DNA from 3 places in the Brevibacillus sp. WF146 genome. Region 1 is predicted to be linked to each of the others. Evidence: riboswitches for the same ligand, from Rfam matches in the RefSeq annotation. Region 1 holds a riboswitch; each other region holds the start of a gene.
The links. A riboswitch is a leader RNA that binds a small molecule or an ion and turns the genes downstream of it on or off. The one in region 1 is predicted to bind cyclic di-GMP.
Positions count from the first base shown of each region.

Region 1 (4,200 bases):
GAAGCGAAATACAGACCGTCCCACTCAAAACCCAGCCATTTGACGTCTTCCTTGATCGCTTCCACGTACTCGGTGTCTTCTTTCAGCGGATTGGTGTCGTCAAAGCGCAGGTTGGTTCTGCCCTTGAACTCGTCAGCCAGCTCAAAGTTCAGGCAGATGGATTTGGCATGCCCGATATGGAGATACCCGTTCGGTTCCGGAGGGAATCGGGTAACGACTTCTTTCACTCGTCCCGCCTGCAAATCCTCGATGACGATGTTGCGGATAAAGTTGGATGATGCCGACTTGTTTTCCAATTGAATCAACCTTTCACTTCACCTTTACATTCAATAATACTGATTCCTCATCGAGAGTTCAACAAATCGGGCCGTCCCCCGTCCCGCCGCACACCGCCGGGACACTTACCGCTGCAGCAGACGGTCGTAATAAATGTTCACGATGGAATCCAGCGGCTTGCGCTGTTCGACGACGGCCTGAATCTTTGCCAGATGCTGCGGGCGCACCAGATGGGCGAGCGGCTGCGGAACGCGGGCAAACTGGCGGAACGCTTCGCGGGCCAGGTCATCCCAGTACGCGTGATAGCGCAGCAGGTCGTCCGGCATGACCCTGACCCGGTCGGTGCCCGTTTCCGGCAGGCAGTCGAACGGTTCGTCCAGATTGAGCGTTCCGTAGTCGTCGGTAAGCTGTTCGCCGGGCTGAATGTCCCGGGCCGCCAGTTCCAGATCGTAGGCCGTGCCGACGCAGTTGACGTGAAAGCTGTGGTTGACGAAGCGGGCCTTATCCCAGCAGAGAATGTACGCTCCATGCTGATTGCGAAACGAGTATTTCAACACGTCCTGCTTGCGCAGCGGATCAAGCGATTCCACGTAAGACGGGTCCAATACCTGATCGAGATCGTCCAGCACCCAGACGATGGTTCCCTTGGGAATCAGCTTGGTGGCAAAGACTCCGTACCCGATTTCATCATGAATATACCTCAGTTCCGTATCCGGATGCATCATCGTCTCATTTCCCTCCTTGGCGAAGCTGCTCTGTTTTCTACATCATAATCAGTCCGGCCGGCTCGGGTGTGTGCGAAGGTGTGTGCGAAGAAAAAAGATTTGCTGCCTAGGAAGAGGAACCGGACGATGGTCACAAATACAACAGAATTTTTTCATTTTGTTATTAAACATCGGGACGTTTTTACCGATCTAATGAAAGGAGACGTGATTTTACCAAGTCCATTGGACTGCTTGCACCGCGGGATGAAATGAAGATGGTCTCATTTCCCGTTTTCTGAATTCCACAAGACCAGGCATTGATATCGAAACGGCAAACCCGGGGAAACCCGGCGGCGCAAAGCTACAGGGGCTACCTCCGCCGCGTGCGGACACGCCAGCCAGTTACCGAAGTATTGATGTAGGACAGACCGATGATCCTATGTCATCGGTCTTTTTATGGAAACAAGCGGTTGCAGGCCATAGGGGGAGGTGAAGCGCCAGACGTACGGACCATCCATCGCAACTCGCTTCTACAACAAGACAAAGGAGGAACGATTGTGAAAAAGTTCTGGACAAAACTCAGCGCTCTGGGTCTGGCCGGCGTTTTAAGCCTGTCCGCCTTCGCATCGGCGGGAAATGCCGCCAACCGTCCAACCTCCATGTCGCCGAACGGCATGGTTACCTCGCCGCACTACCTGGCTACCGCCGCTGCACTGAAGACGCTGCAGGAGGGCGGAAACGCGGTAGATGCCGCGATCGCGGCGGCTTCCACGCTGACCGTCGTCTATCCCCATTACACCAGCATCGGCGGAGACAACTTCTGGCTGATCTACAACGCAAAAACGAAAGAACTGCGCGCCCTGAACGGCAGCGGCCGTGCCGGGGAGAAAGCGACCATCGAGTTCTACAAGAGCAAAGGGTACGATAAAATCCCGTCCCGCGGTTACCTGGCCGCCAACACCGTCCCCGGAGTCGTTTCCGGCTGGTGGGAAGCGTACAACTACGCCCACAAGGAGATGAGCGGCAGCAAGATCCCGTGGAGCAAACTGCTGGAGCCGGCGATCGAATACGCGGAAAAAGGCTATCCCGTCTCCCCTAACCAGGTGTACTGGACCAAGTACGCGACCGATCCGACCGACAACGAACTGAAAAATCTGCAGCGCTTTGAAGAGTTCCGCAAAATCTACCTGAAGCCCAACGGCGAACCGTACCAGGCCGGCGAAATCATGAAGCAGAAAGACCTGGCGGAAACCTTGAAAGTGATCGCCAAAAAAGGGGCGGACGGATTCTACAAAGGCGAAATCGCCAAGAAAATCGTCGACGACGTGCAGAAAAACGGCGGCTTGCTCACCCTGAAAGACTTTGAAAAACACACCGCCACGTGGGCAAAACCGATTTCCGTCGACTACCGCGGATACAAGGCGTACAACGTGCCGCCCAACTCGCAAGGGATGGCCTCGCTCTCCATTCTCAACATCCTGAACAACTTCGATCTGAAGAGCATGGGCGAAGGCACTCCCGACTACTACCATGTGATTGTGGAAGCGACCAAGCAAGCCTTTGCCGACCGTGACAAATGGCTGACCGACCCCGAGTTTGCCGACATTCCGGTGGATTACTTGCTGTCCAAAGAGCACGGTCAAGAACTGGCCAAGCGGATCGACATGAAAAAGGCAGCCCAAACGGTGGAGCCGCTCGATCCAAAAGGGGACACTGTATGGCTCGGCGTCGTCGACAAGGATGGCAACGCCGTTTCGATGATTCAAAGCCACTACTTCGACTGGGGCTCCGGCATCGTTGCCAAAGGCACCGGCGTACTGCTGCAAAACCGCGGCAGCTACTTCTCCCTGGATCCGAACCACGTCAACCGCTTGGAGCCGGGCAAACGCTCCTTCAACACCATCAATCCGGCGATGCTGTTTAAGGGAGACAAGCCCTACCTCCTCTATGGAACCCAAGGCGGAGAAGGACAGCCTCAGACTCAGGCCGCCCTGGTGACCCGCATCGTCGATTTCGGCTTCAGCGTACAGGACGCGATCGAAGCGCCGAGATGGCTGCACGGACGCAACTGGGGCGCTTCTTCCAACAACCTCAAGGTGGAAAGCCGGATTCCGCAGGACGTTCTGGACGAACTGATCAAACGCGGTCACCCGGTTGAAAAACTGGAAGCCGCCTACACCGATCAAATGGGCCAATCCGGGGCAATTCTGATCGATCCCGTCACCAACGTGAAGTTTGGCGGCGCCGATCCGCGCGGAGAAGGTGCAGCAATCGGATATTGATTCACTCCAGACTGCCGGGAATGTTCCCGGCAGTCTGAATGCTTTCACGCTTCAGACGTTCGAACAGGCCTGATTATAAAAGGAGGAATTCCTTCGTGTTTGTCTTCGGCAAGCTTCGAAACAAACTGATTGTTTGGTTTCTAGTCGTAGCGATCATACCACTCATCGGCACCTCCCTGTACATCACCACCAGCAGCTCAAAAATCATCACGGACAAACAGCGGCAGTCCTACATCGACCTCGCCAAAAGCACCGCCGTCGCGATGGATCAATACCTGGACAGACGGATGACGGAGATTCAGGTGCTGGCCCGTTCATCTGACATTCAATCGACGGACGCTGCCGCGAAAAACCTGTTCATTCGCTCGTTCACCGAGGAAATGAAGATCTTCGACGGCAACACCTTCATCTCTCCGGACGGGAAAGTGTCCGCCGACACGTTTCCGAAAAGCGTCGGCATCGACTTGTCCGAACGGCCGTTTTTCAAGGACGGGATGGCCGGAAAATCCAGCTATTCCGATATCGTGATCGCCAAGACGACCGGCAAGCGATCCATCGTCGTCGCCTCCCCCGTCAAGAGCCAAAGCGGCCAAATTCTTGGCGTCCTGACTGGTCTCGTCAACGTTGACCAGTTTACCGAAACCTTCCTGCAAAATCTCAACCTGGGCAGCGGCGGGTACGCCATTCTCGTGGACAACAAAGGGCTGATTCAAGCCCATCCCAACAAAGAGCTGATCGGCAAAGCGGTGGATGAAGCCGGTCTGCCGCAGGGATTGGCCGAGATCCTCAAGAAAGGCGGCAGCGAGACGGCCTCCTATACCTACAGCTACGCCGGCAGCGAGTACATGGTCGCCTATGCGCCTATTGCGAAAACGAAGTACGGCTTGTTCCTGCATATCCCCGTCCAATCCATTACGTCGGCCGTGACCGCTCTCAAC
Region 1 covers NZ_CP109943.1:426,107-430,306, reverse strand. Annotated here, with positions in the region: gene A6764_RS02250 (glutamine--tRNA ligase/YqeY domain fusion protein) at 1-305, opposite strand, end outside; gene A6764_RS02245 (SET domain-containing protein) at 402-1,001, opposite strand; cyclic di-GMP riboswitch class I at 1,301-1,390, shown strand; gene ggt (gamma-glutamyltransferase) at 1,640-3,262, shown strand; gene A6764_RS02235 (methyl-accepting chemotaxis protein) at 3,358-4,200, shown strand, end outside.

Region 2 (4,200 bases), 850 kb from region 1:
CCATCGACTGTCCGATTGCGCGACGATGCCGCAGGTGTAGGCCTGCGGCTTTTTTGCGTCCAAAAAAGGCCGCCGGCGAGTGTGCTGCCCGGAGCAGGAGGCGTTTCCAACGTTTCCGGGGCGGGAGCGGGCCCGCTTGGCCGGACCTGTCTGTCGGGCAGGGCGGTGGCACAACCCCAAGGAGGCGTTTTTCCATGATCATCATCGCGACCCAACACGTGCAAAAGTCGTACGGAGCGGACCCCGTTCTGCGGGATGTCACGCTGGAGATCAAGGCGGGCGAGCGGGTCGGCATCGTCGGACCGAACGGCGCGGGCAAAACCACGCTGTTCAAGCTGCTGGCCGGCCTGGAGCAGCCCGACGCGGGAGAGGTGTTCCGGGCGAAGGGCATCCGCTGGGCCTACCTGCCGCAGACGCCGCAGTACCCGCCGGAATGGACGGCGCGGGACGTGATCGCCAGCGCCTTTGGCGACGTCCTGGCGATACAGGAAGAGATGCGCTCACTGGAGCGGGAGATGAGCCGCGTCGGTGAAGCGGACCGAGAGCTGGAGCGGCTGATCGGGCGCTACCAGACGCTGCAGTCCGAGTTTGAGCGGCTGGACGGCTATCAGTGGGAAGCCCGCATGGCACAGGTGACGGACGGCCTGGGTCTCTCCGAGGGATTTCTGTCCACGCCCTTTGCGCGGTTGAGCGGAGGGGAGCAGACCAAGACGGGACTGGCCAAACTGCTCTGCCAGCAGAGCGACGTTCTTCTCCTGGATGAGCCGACCAACCATCTCGACCTGGAGGCGATGGAGTGGCTGGAGGGGTTTTTGCGCGACTATCCGGGAACGGTGCTGATGATCTCGCACGACCGCTGCTTTCTGGACGCGGTGGTCAGTTCCATCTACCACCTCGACGGAGGCGTGGCGGAACACTACACCGGCAACTACAGCACCTTCGTCAAAGAGCGGGAGGAGCGGCTGCTGCGCCAGTTTGCCGAGTACCAGGAGCAGCAGAAAAAGATCAAAAAGATGCAGGAAGCGATCAAACGGCTGAAGGAGTGGGGCAACCGCTCCAATCCGCCCAACGAGGCGTTTCACCGCCGGGCGAAAAGCATGGAAAAGGCGCTGGACCGGCTGGAGCGGATCGAACGGCCCCGTCTGGAAGCGGAGCGGATGGGCCTGGCGTTTCACAAGGCGGAGCGGAGCGGCGAAGAGGTGCTGGTCGCGGAGGGCGTGAGCAAGTCGTTCGGGGGGAAGCGGCTGTTTGACGGCGCCTCCCTCCTGCTGCGGTACGGCGAGCGAAAAGCGATCCTCGGACCCAACGGCTGTGGCAAGTCGACGTGGATCAGGATGATGGTGGGCGAGCTTCCGCCCGACGCGGGAACGGTGCGGATCGGAAGCAGTGTCAAGCTCGGCTATCTCTCCCAGCGGGCGCTGGAGGGGGACCAGGAGCGGCGGGTGATCGACGTGTTTCGGGAGACGGCGGCCGTCTCCGAGGCGGAAGCGCGTCACCGGCTGGCCGCGTTTTTGTTTTACGGCGAACAGGTGTTCAAGCGGATCGGCCAGTTGAGCGGCGGGGAGCGGATGCGCCTGCGGCTGGCGCAGTTGATGCACCAGGACGTCAACCTGCTGGTGCTGGACGAGCCGACCAACCACCTGGACATTGAGGCGCGCGAAACGCTGGAGGAGGCGCTGGCCGGCTTTCAGGGATCGCTGCTCATCGTCTCCCACGACCGGTACTTTTTGCAAAAGATGGTGGACGGCGTCTACTGGGTGGAAAACGGCCGGCTGGTCCACGACGAGGGAACCTTTGAAGAGGCGCGGGAAAAACGAAGACAGCGGCACAGCGGGGCTGGCAGCCGGACGGCGGAGAACGCGCGGAAAGCGGGGGAGCCGCTGCAAAGCGAAAAGCGGCCGCATGCCGAAACGATGCCGCACACGATGAAACCGGCCGGTTCCGGCCCGGATGCGGCCAGCTCCCGCAAGCGGCCCAACCCGTACAAGCTGGCGGAACTGGAGCGGGCGATCGCCGAGCGGGAAGCCCGGCGGGATGAGGTGATGGCCCTGCTGTCCGGCGGCGAGACGGACTACCGGAAACGGATCGGCTGGCAGCAGGAGCTGGAGCGGTTGACGGAGGAGATCGACGCCCTGTACCGCGAGTGGATGGAGCGGCAGGAGAGCTAGCCGGGAGAGCAGGCAGGAGAAAAGGTGTCCCCCTTGACGGAACGCAACGGTATAAGTTACCATTATATTGACAATTGATATATTTTGAAAAAAGGCAAACCTATTGAAAAGTAGGGACGCAAAGCTAAGGGCCTAAGGTAACTTCGTTTACTATGGCAGCCGGTTGCCAATCTGTTTTTTAAGCCTTCTTGCCCTTTTAGCAGGAAGGCTTTTTTTATTTTGGCAGAAAAAGGGGGTTGGGCCCGAATTTGGCAGGGATTGACGAGAGGCAAGGATGAGTGGCAACCGTAATCATGAAACCTGGAGGTATCAAAAGTGGCAGCAAGACATGCAGTTGACAATGAGCAAGATCATCATGCAATCGTTGTAAAACACAAGAACGTAGCCAAAAACGTGAAAATCACCACATTATTGCTTACATTATTTGTCGTCACATTGGTTTCCGTCGGATATCTTTCCTTCACCGCCTTGAACAACATGGCAGCGTTCAGTCAGGACATGGACGATCTGTACGAGAAAAACATGCTCAAATCCCTTGCACTGAAGCAGTTTGAAACGGACTTTTACAGCATCAGGCTTGAAACCGCAAAACTGTTGTTTGCCAGTCGCTATGATCAAAATGTGGTACAGTCGATCGAAACCCAGAAGTCCAGCGCGGGCAGCATCCTCGAAGAAGTTCGGAATCAAGAGATGAGCGAGGAACAGAGGGCCATTATTGACGAAATCGACAGAAATTATACCCGTTATCTGGAAGCAGTGGACTCGTATATCGGCAGATTGAAGTCCAACGTGGCAACGACGGAAGAAGAGAGAGCCCAACTCACCCAGTATGCTGACACTGTTCAAACCAATATCAACAAACTGGTGACCTTGCAGGCGGATGAGGCGAAACAAGTGGTGAATCAAGCCGACGGGGAATACCAGCAGGCGAAAAACCGGTTTATTGGAGTTGCTGTCGGAATCGCCGTAATCGTTGGTGGCCTGACGCTGCTCCTGACAACACTGATGAAAGGCTCCATGGCTCAGATCAACAGCGTCCTGGCAAGGCTCTCGGCATATGACTTCACCGTTTCGCTGGAAGCGGAAGGCAAAAACGAATTTGCCCAGATGAACAGGTCGTTGTCAGTGGTCATCGACAACATGAAAAAAGCATTGACAGAGGTAAAGAGCAATTCGCATGAAGTGACGGATCATTCCCGAAACCTGGCGGCTGTTTCGGAGGAAATGTCGGCATCCTATCAGGAGCTTGCTGCGACCATGCAGCACGTAGCAGCGGGAGCGGCCACTCAGGCCCAGGATTTGTCCGAGATTGTCGGGGCTCTGTCGCAGTTGACCAGCAACATCGAACATGTGTATCAGGAACTGCAAAACGTCAAGGACGAAACCGAAACGGCTGAGAACAAAGCCCATATCGGAAAAGAAGAAATGGATAAGCTGGTCACCTCCATGGAGGAGATCAAACAAGCCATTGGAGTCGTTGTCAAGAAAGTGGGGATTCTGACCGACTCGGTCAAGGAGATCAGCGGCATTACCGATATCATTTCCGGCATATCGGACCAGACCAACCTGCTGGCGTTGAATGCGGCCATTGAAGCGGCAAGAGCGGGAGAAGCAGGCAGAGGGTTTGCGGTGGTGGCGGAAGAAGTCAGAAAACTGGCGGAAGAGTCCAGGCAGCATACCAATACCATTCTCCAGTTGGTCGAATCGATCCACAACGATACGGATGAAGTGATCAAAACGTCCCAGAACGTGGAAGCCTCCGTCATGGAGCAGGTGACATCGGTGGAAAACACGGTAAAATCCTTTGCGGATATCCTGGCTTCCGTCGAAAACATCGCCCCTCTGATGAAGAAGACGTACATGGCCATGGACGAGATCGTGAAGTCCAAGGATATCGTGATGGAACGGGTGGAGCAGGTAAGCGCCGTTACAGAGGAAAACTCGGCGACCACGGAAGAAGTCGCAGCCTCTTCCGAAGAACTGACCGCATCGTCGGAAGAAGTGGCGTCCACCGCTCAACAATTAAGTGAAA
Region 2 covers NZ_CP109943.1:1,272,254-1,276,453, forward strand. Annotated here, with positions in the region: gene abc-f (ribosomal protection-like ABC-F family protein) at 195-2,168, shown strand; cyclic di-GMP riboswitch class I at 2,252-2,339, shown strand; gene A6764_RS06170 (methyl-accepting chemotaxis protein) at 2,484-4,200, shown strand, end outside.
Region 2: linked by a shared signal. The riboswitch ahead of A6764_RS06170 (methyl-accepting chemotaxis protein) and the one ahead of ggt (gamma-glutamyltransferase) in region 1 are both predicted to bind cyclic di-GMP.

Region 3 (4,200 bases), 250 kb from region 1:
GAAATACGACCTGGCCGACATCACGCCCAACATGCAAAAAGCCGGACAACCCTGATGGTTGTCCGGCGCTTCCTTACTTGCGGGCGTAAGGCACCTCGGGAACGTATTCCTTTCCTTTGTGCGTGCCGATCCACTTCAGTTCGGCCAGGGCCAGCCGTTCAAAATTTTCCGCCACGTGAATGTCTCCCTGCGCCCTCCATCCGACGAAAATCGGGTACATCCGGCGGAAAAAGCCGTTGACAAACCACATGTCAAACAGCAGGTCGGGATGGACGAGGCCGTTTTTATGCAGCACCCCTACCATCTCGAAGAAGCCGTACAGCGCGACAAAGTGGTTATAGCCTTCGCTGCCGCGCGGATACAGGCGCAAAAACGCGTCGTAATCCAGCTCCTCTTCCGCCAGCGAGGTGGCGAACCACTGTCTCGCGGCCCGCAGCCGTTCCGATTCGAACTGATCGTACAATTTCAGAATAATGTCCGCATCCTGATACGTGGGAATCATGTGCTATCACCTCACAAAAAGATGCAACCCGATTCCAGTATGTCCCAGACCAGGTGAAAAGACAAGCGTTTGTTCGCATTTTTTCGCGCATGGCCTGCATCCGGACAGCAAATCCCCGGGCTCGTCCGAGCACCGGGGACTGCTCGTGAAGCGTCAACAGGAGGGTCCCCTATCGGGCCACCTCCTGCAGATGCCTTTGCGGCTGCGCGTCCTGCCGAATGATCGTTTCCAATTCATCGCGGGGCAGCTGCCTGATGATGCGTATGAAATGATAGGCCAGTTCGGCGTCGAACTGCGTCCCCGCCCCACGGCTGATCTCCTGCAGGGCCTCCTCTACCGGCAGCCCTTTGCGGTACGGCCTGTCCGCCACCATCGCGTCGAAGGCGTCAGAGATGGCCAGAATGCGGGCCATCAGCGGAATCTCCTCGCCGACCAATCCGTCCGGATAGCCCTTGCCGTCGATTCGCTCATGGTGCGAACGGATGGCCGGCAGCAGCTCGTGAAACATGCCCGCCTGCAGGATAATCTCATATCCAATCACCGTGTGCTGCTTGATCTTGTCGTACTCCTCCGGTGTTAATTTCCCACGTTTGTTGAGAATCTGATCCTCAATGCCGATTTTGCCGATGTCGTGCAAAATCCCGCCAAAATAAACCTCCTCCGCCTTCTCCTCCGGCAGCCCGATCGCCCGGGCGATCTCCCGTCCCCAATGGGCCACCCGCTGGGAATGGCCGCTCGTGTAATGGTCACGGGCATCGATGGAAGCGGCCATGGCGGTGAGGAATTTGTGGTTGAAGGATTTGATCTCGTCCATTTTTTGGCGCAGTTTTGTAAGACTATCGTAGTATTGATAAAAGACAAAACTCATGAGGACAAAAGCGACCATCATCGGTACGATGGCGGATAGCCCAAACGTTTCAACCAGGCGTGCACTGACGCCGCCGAGAATCAACAAAAGCAAGTAGGTAAGCGTTGTTCCATTCGCCAAATTTTTTACTGTCGGTATCCATTTCGACTTATGAAAATAGGAAATTCCTAATCCGCAAAGCATGATGTTAATAAACCAATACGCTACCACCAGGATTACATCCGTGATCATGGTGGGAACGGGAAGCACATTGCACGCCGTTTTCAGAACATCTACAGCCCATATCGTCAGCATAATTTGTCCGAAATTGGCGGCAGCTTTTAAGGGATTGGGTTTGACAAGGACGGATAAAATCAAAGCCTCAATAACGGCCGACCAGATTCCGACCCACGCACCGAAGAGCAGTATCCCTGAAAAAATAACGGCGTTGTTAAGTGTGAGTATATAGTTTAACGTCCTGACGGGCGCAAATGAAGAGATGATGGTGAGAAGTACATAGGAAATCAATATTTCCCAGTTTTCTCTGGGCTCCCAGTAAGGCAGGGAGTTCAAAATGATGAGGATACCGGAAACGGTAAACCCCAAAATCACCAGTAATCCTTTCAAAATGTATCGTTTCTCAGCTCTTTGTCGCATAACTTTTACCTTCTCGAAGTTGAAGTAACGAGATCGGCTTGTTCATCAAGCGCTGAACAAGCAGAAATGCCCCTAACATAATAAAAATATCACCGATACTGATCACCCTCGGAATAATGGACGGCATATAAATAATATCGGACAAAAAGGGCAGAACCGTTTGCTCTGTCAAGACCGTATGCTTAAAGTCGGTGCCGTTGAGTACCGGAGTGAGGTCGTAGGGCAGTTTCTTGGCTTGTTCCAGATCAATGGGCATTCTCCCGCCGTTCGTCCAAATGACAATCGCATTTAAAAACCAGCCGACCATGAGAATGCGGATATCTTCAAATTCCCGGTTCATGAGAAAAAAACCCAGAATAAACAAATAAGCTGCGGAGACAAAAATACCCCCGTACGCGGGAACAAATGCGGAGAGAATCTGCAGCGCAATACTGGCAACCAGCATCATTATTCCTTTAAATGTAGGGATTTCTTTTAGTTTTCCTCCCCTGAGCAGCGCAATCAGAAAAGAGAGAAGAATGACATCCAGCAACATACAAAATCCCCCAGACGGTAAGGAAAAAACACCACTTTTCAGTCAAGCGGTGTTTTTCCCTTGCCATTGAAATTATTAACCAATGTGATAATTAGCAGAAGTTGCAGCAACAATACCGGCTACCAGCAAGACAGCAACGAACCATTTTTTCATTCCAATTCCCCCCTTTTACATAGTGGAGAAAGCTGGTTTCGCTACTTGTGGACACACAGGCCAAGCGACCACATACAGCCTGTGCTCTTCTTTCCTCTTTCCGTTCGAAAAGAGGGCGGATTCGCTACTGGCTCCATACAGACCAAGCGACCAGATACAGTCTGTACTTCATCGCGCTTCCTACCTATATTTTACACGTTCATGACAAATTTCGGCAATCATAGATTCATAGTCTAATAGCTTCAATTTCTGAATGGTAAAATTTCCCCAGAACTATATTCACAACAGCGCTGCCAAGACAGCCTTCTGCGCATGGAGGCGATTTTCCGCCTGGTCAAAGACGACGGAGTGGGGACCGTCAATCACGCCGGCCGACACTTCTTCTCCGCGGTGCGCAGGCAGGCAGTGCATGAACAGGTAACCGGGATCGGCGTGTTGGACGAGCTGCTCGTTTACCTGATAGCCCGCAAAATCCTTGAGGCGCTGCTCGTTTTCCGCTTCAAAGCCCATGCTGGTCCACACGTCCGTGTAGATGACGTCGGCGCCGTTCACCGCTTCGGCGGGATCGTGCGTGACGCCCACCCGGCCGCCGCTGGCCAGCGCATACGCGGCCGCTTTCTTCACGATGTCGGCGTCCATCTCATAGCCCGGCGGCGTGGCGACGCGCACGTCCAGGCCCAGCAGGGCGGCCGCCAGCACGAGCGAGTTGGCGACGTTGTTGCCGTCGCCCACGTAGGCCAGCTTGACGCCCTGCAGCGTGCCCTTGTGCTCCCAGATCGTCAGCATGTCGGCCAGCGCCTGACACGGATGGAACTGGTCGGTCAGGCCGTTGATGATCGGAATGCTGGCGTGTTCGGCCAGCTCCTCCACCCCGGCGTGGGAAAACGTGCGGATCATGATGGCGTCGACGTAGCGGGACATCACCTTGGCCGTATCGCTGATCGGCTCGCCGCGTCCGAGCTGCAGTTCCTTGCCGCTCAAAAACATGCTCATGCCGCCCAATTGGTACATGCCTACTTCAAAGGAAACGCGGGTGCGCGTCGACGACTTGTCGAAAATCATCCCCAATGTCTTCCCCTTGAGCGGCTGATACGGTTGACCGCTTTTTTGCCGCTGTTTGAGATAGGCGGCAAAATGCAGGAGCTGAGTCAGCTCCTCTCCGCTGAATTCATCGACGCGGAGCAGGTCTTTTCCTTTACAACTGGCCAATTGCTCGCTTGCAAAGTGATCCAATATCTTCACAGGCTGCATGCCCGTCACCTCTTTTCTCCGTAATGGCTTCCACGTACAGCGCAAACGTCTCCGCGGCAGTGAACAGCGGAACCCCCTGCTGGACCAGCCGGCTCCGCAGAGCAAAGCCGCTGCGGCCGCGCCGGTTCCCCTTGGTGGCGGTGATGAGCGAAAAGGCTACGGTTTCCGTCTGCAGCAGCGCTGCCAGATCCCGCTCGTCCGCGACCACGTGCGTGACGGAAAAGCCGTTTGCGCCCAGCCAGACAGCCGTTCCCG
Region 3 covers NZ_CP109943.1:678,405-682,604, reverse strand. Annotated here, with positions in the region: gene A6764_RS03370 (VanW family protein) at 1-55, shown strand, start outside; gene A6764_RS03365 (DUF4760 domain-containing protein) at 74-502, opposite strand; gene A6764_RS03360 (HD-GYP domain-containing protein) at 672-2,006, opposite strand; gene A6764_RS03355 (DUF5317 domain-containing protein) at 1,990-2,541, opposite strand; cyclic di-GMP riboswitch class II at 2,799-2,881, opposite strand; gene argF (ornithine carbamoyltransferase) at 2,974-3,945, opposite strand; gene carB (carbamoyl-phosphate synthase (glutamine-hydrolyzing) large subunit) at 3,890-4,200, opposite strand, start outside.
Region 3: linked by a shared signal. The riboswitch ahead of A6764_RS03355 (DUF5317 domain-containing protein) and the one ahead of ggt (gamma-glutamyltransferase) in region 1 are both predicted to bind cyclic di-GMP.